Regions from separate parts of the Streptomyces olindensis genome, predicted to be linked through region 1. Evidence: riboswitches for the same ligand, from Rfam matches in the RefSeq annotation. Region 1 holds a riboswitch; the other holds the start of a gene.
What was found. Region 1 has a riboswitch for cyclic di-AMP ahead of ABZ948_RS35325 (M23 family metallopeptidase). Riboswitches for the same ligand answer to the same signal wherever they lie in the genome.

Region 1 (2,193 bases):
GCCGCCTCGGCGCGCCAGTCCCGGCCGCCCGCGAGGTGGCCGCACGGGCCCGGCCCGCCGGCACCGACGGCCTGTTCACCGCCTGGGAAACCCTGACCCACGCGGGCGACCCGGGCGGCTGAGCAGCGGGTGTGCGCGAGCTGTCCCGCGGATGGCGTACACTGGTGTCACAACGACGCGGGGTGGAGCAGCTCGGTAGCTCGCTGGGCTCATAACCCAGAGGTCGCAGGTTCAAATCCTGTCCCCGCTACTGAAGGCCGAGGGCCGGAATCCGAAAGGGTTCCGGCCCTCGGTGCATTTCCCGGAACTCCCCCTCACTGTCGGTGAGCGAACCACGTCACTCCGCATAACAACTGACATACCGTCAGAACCCACGAGTCACTTGTGAGGCGGCCAACTCGCCCGATTTGGGCCGGTCATGGCAGGTAAGTCCGCGCGAAAAAGGTTAATGATCAAGTGGAATCGCTGGAATACACACCGCGCCTCCATTAACGTTCGATAACGCAGCGCGGTCGTCCCAGCCGTCACAGAAGGCGGCTCCGTGCGCACGCGCCGAATCCCGAAAGGGAACCGGGGAACCACCACTTGGGGTGAATCGGGCGAATGCCGCCGTGGAAGCACGGTCGGTATACGCGCGTAGGAGACCTTCCTGCTCCGAACCCGTCAGCTAACCCGGTAGGCGAGAAGGAAGGAAAGGAGTACGCCTACGTGGCGTCCAACCGGCCTGCCCCCGCGGCCCCGTTCGCGCAGGACCAGCGCGACACCGAGACCTTCGGCTACGGCGGTCAGCGCACCGACGAGGGCCCGTTCCAGGAGTGGAACCCCACCGCGGAGTCCATCCGTCCCGTCCGCGGCCGGCATCGCGTCACCAAGCAGCGCGGCGGAGGACTCGCCCGCAGCTCCACCGTCCTGGGCGTCGGCGTCATAGCCGCCGTGGGCGCCGGCGGCATGGCCAGCGCCCAGACCGGCAAGCCGCCGGTGTCGATCTCCGTGCCGGACCTGCCCTCGGTGGGTTCCCTCATCTCGGACGACGACACCCCCCAGGGCTCCGCTACTCCGCTCAGCAGCCTCGGCACCGCCACGGCGGACACCGAGCAGGGCGGCTCCGACGCCGGTGAGGCGCTGCGGGCCCGGATCATGGCCCAGGTCGAGCACCAGCAGGACCAGATCGAGACCAAGGCCGCCGAGGAAGCCGCGGCCGCCGCCGAGAAGGCCGCCAAGGAAGCCGCCGCCAAGGCGGAGCAGGAAGCCAAGGCCAAGGCCGCCGAAGCCAAGCGGAAGGCGGAGGAGGAGGCCCGGAAGAAGGCCGAGGCCGAGCGACTCGCCGCCCTCGCCAAGCAGTTCACGCTGCCGACCTCCTCGTACACCATCACCTCCAGCTTCGGCCAGGCCGGCGCCTACTGGTCCTCCGGCTACCACACGGGCCTCGACTTCGCCGCGCCCACCGGTACCCCCATCAAGGCGGTCCACAGCGGCACCATCACCGAGGCCGGCTGGAACGGCTCGTACGGCTACAAGACCGTCCTCACCCTCGATGACGGCACCGAGATCTGGTACGCGCACCAGTCCTCCATCGGCGTCAGCGTCGGCCAGAAGGTCAGCACCGGCGACGTCATCGGCCGCGTGGGCGCCACCGGCAACGTCACCGGAGCCCACCTCCACCTCGAGGTCCACGCCGCCGGCTCCTCCAGCGGCATCGACCCGATGGCGTGGCTCAGGGGCAAGGGCCTCAACCCGTAAGCAGACGCACGCCTGGCGGAGCACCGGTGGCCCTGACGACGCCCCCCCCGACGTCGGAGCCGCCGGTGTCCGCTGTCGGCGGCGGTGTTTACGGGAGTTTTGCGTCCACCGTGGAATGGGGCTCTCCCGTACGGTCGTTGACGCAGAGCATGACTTCTCTGCGCAAACTCGGCTCCTCCGACCTCGAGGTCTTCCCGCTCGCCCTCGGCGGCAACGTCTTCGGCTGGACCGCCGACGAGGACCAGTCGTTCGCCGTCCTCGACGCCTACACGGCCGCCGGCGGCAACTTCGTCGACACCGCCGACGTCTACTCGGCCTGGGCCGAGGGCAACCAGGGCGGCGAGTCCGAGACCGTCCTCGGCAAGTGGCTCCGGGCGCGCGGCAACCGCGCGGACGTCGTCGTCGCCACGAAGGTCAGCCAGCACCCCGACTTCCAGGGCCTGTCCGCCGCCA
Region 2 (2,193 bases), on a different contig from region 1:
TGGTCCATCACCCTGGACCGGGAACTGGCGGAGACCGCCCTCGGCAAGATCGAGGCCGAGGTGGGGCAGGTGTACGCGGCGGTCGACCAGGACGGCGTCGACGGGCTCACGCTGATCGAGCCGGGCTATCTCATGCCGCACCCGACACTGCCCGCGGTACGGGTCGACCGGCGTGAGGAGCTGTGGGACGAGCCCATCAGCAAGGTGCTGCTGCGCCACCCCTACCTGACGGACGACGAGTTGGCGGCGACGGCCCGCTCGGTCGTCGGCTCGCTGGCGACGGTGACGATGTCGGGGCCCGGCACGGTCGAGCTCCAGCCGTGCGGCGTCACCAAGGCGACGGGACTGGCGCTGGCCGCCGAGCACCTGGGGCTGCGGCCGGCGGACACGATCGCCTTCGGCGACATGCCCAACGACATCCCGATGTTCGACTGGGCCGCCCACGGCGTCGCGATGGCCAACGCGCATCCCGAACTGAAGGCCGTGGCCGACGAGGTCACCCTGTCGAACGAGGACGACGGCATCGCCGTCGTCCTCGAGCGACTGCTGGGCGGGACGGCTCAGTACGGGCCGAAGACGTTGTCGATCGAGCCGTAGCGGTCGGCCGCGTAGTTGCAGGCCGCCGTGATGTTGGCGACGGGGTCGAACGGGTCGTAGGGGGTGCCGGACACGTGGTAGGCGGCGAAGGTCGGGTCGATGACCTGGAGCAGGCCCTTGGAGGGCGTGCCCTTGGCGGCGTTGGAGTCCCAGTTGTTGATCGCCTGGGGGTTGCCGGACGACTCGCGCATGATGTTGCGGTAGATGCCGTCGTACGACCCCGGGATGCCCTTCTGGGCCATGATGTCCAGCGCCTCGCGGATCCAGCCGTCGAGGTTGTTCGCGTAGGTCTTCGCGGCGGCCGGGGTGGCCTTGGTGATGCCGCCGGCCGGCTTGGTCGGGGCGGACGACTGCGTCGCCTTCTTCTCGGCGGCCGCCTTCGTCGTCTCCACCTTCAGCTTCAGGCCCGGGTGGATCAGCCGCGGGTCGTCGCCGACGGCGGCGCGGTTGTCCTTGTAGAGCTGCTTCCAGCCGCCCGAGACGTCGTACTTGTCCGCGATGCGGTAGAGCGTGTCGCCCTTGGTCACGGTGTACGTGAGGGACTTGGCGGGCTGGGCCGCCTGGGGCGCGGTCTGGGCGGCGGGCGCGCTCTGGGCCGGCTGGGCGGCACTGGCCTGCGTCGCGCCGAGCAGCGGGAGGGTCAGGGCGGCCCCGCCGGTGCCGGCGGCGACGACGCCTCGGGTGAGCGGGCTGGTTCTGGGGCGACGGTGCTTACCTCGTCCGGGCATGGCGATGTTCCTCTCCGGCGCCTGCGAGGTGAGCTGTCGGGTTCGGGCCGGGAGGTGCCCGGCCGCGCACGGCGTTGTGCTGCCGTGCGCGGCTTCACCCCGAGCCGTTCCACGTCGTGGACCGGCGACTTACCTGGGTCCCCCGCTCCTGCCCTGCGTGAGTGAGTCGGTGTGTGTGGGGAGTCCGGGCGGCGGCAGGATTCGGCGTCCGCCGGACAGGCCCGGAACGTATGCGAGAGCACATGTCGGGAACAAGCACCGGGGTCACATATCGAGCTTGTTGACCTTGGTCGGGGGATATGAGCGGCTTGATCCTTTGCGGGAGCCAAGGCTCAACTTGCTTTCGGTGAACGGGGGTACGGGAGGGTGCCGGGGTCCGGCTGTCGAGAGGGAGAAGTGATTCAACTCACTGATCACGACCTGGGGCGCAATATCCCGCAAGGGGAATTTGCTTACCCAATACGGCAAATCGCATATGAGCGGCTACTTCCGGGAAAGTCGATAAATGTCTGTTGCCGCCCGGCCTGTAACCATGGGCGCTGGCGGTGATCGAAACGTGACCGGATACGCTGACTCGAGTGATGGCAGCGACCTATCGACAATCCGTGTGATCACCGGCAGACACCAGCAGACAGGAGACCCCTCGTGACCGACGTCGGGCCGTTCGGGCTGAGCGTGCGGGACCAGGCTCTGGAAGCCGATGTCCAGGCCGGGCTGGCGGCTGTCGAGGAAGGCTTGCTCGAGGCCACCAAGAGTGAGGTGCCCTTCATCACGGAGGCCGCCCAGCACCTGGTGCGGGCCGGCGGCAAGCGGTTCCGGCCGCTGCTCGTGATGCTCTCCGCCCAGTTCGGTGACCGGTACGCGCCCG

Region 2: another riboswitch for cyclic di-AMP. It lies ahead of ABZ948_RS06690 (LysM peptidoglycan-binding domain-containing protein); the one in region 1 lies ahead of ABZ948_RS35325 (M23 family metallopeptidase).

The regions. Positions count from the first base shown of each region.
Region 1 is NZ_JBEYZD010000084.1:21,750-23,942, reverse strand. Features, by position in the region: gene ABZ948_RS35335 (alginate lyase family protein) at 1-122, shown strand, start outside; tRNA gene ABZ948_RS35330 (tRNA-Met) at 177-250, shown strand; cyclic di-AMP (ydaO/yuaA leader) riboswitch at 541-697, shown strand; gene ABZ948_RS35325 (M23 family metallopeptidase) at 709-1,740, shown strand; gene ABZ948_RS35320 (aldo/keto reductase) at 1,890-2,193, shown strand, end outside.
Region 2 is NZ_JBEYZD010000008.1:26,894-29,086, reverse strand. Features, by position in the region: gene ABZ948_RS06695 (HAD family hydrolase) at 1-597, shown strand, start outside; gene ABZ948_RS06690 (LysM peptidoglycan-binding domain-containing protein) at 561-1,325, opposite strand; cyclic di-AMP (ydaO/yuaA leader) riboswitch at 1,329-1,507, opposite strand; gene ABZ948_RS06685 (polyprenyl synthetase family protein) at 1,971-2,193, shown strand, end outside.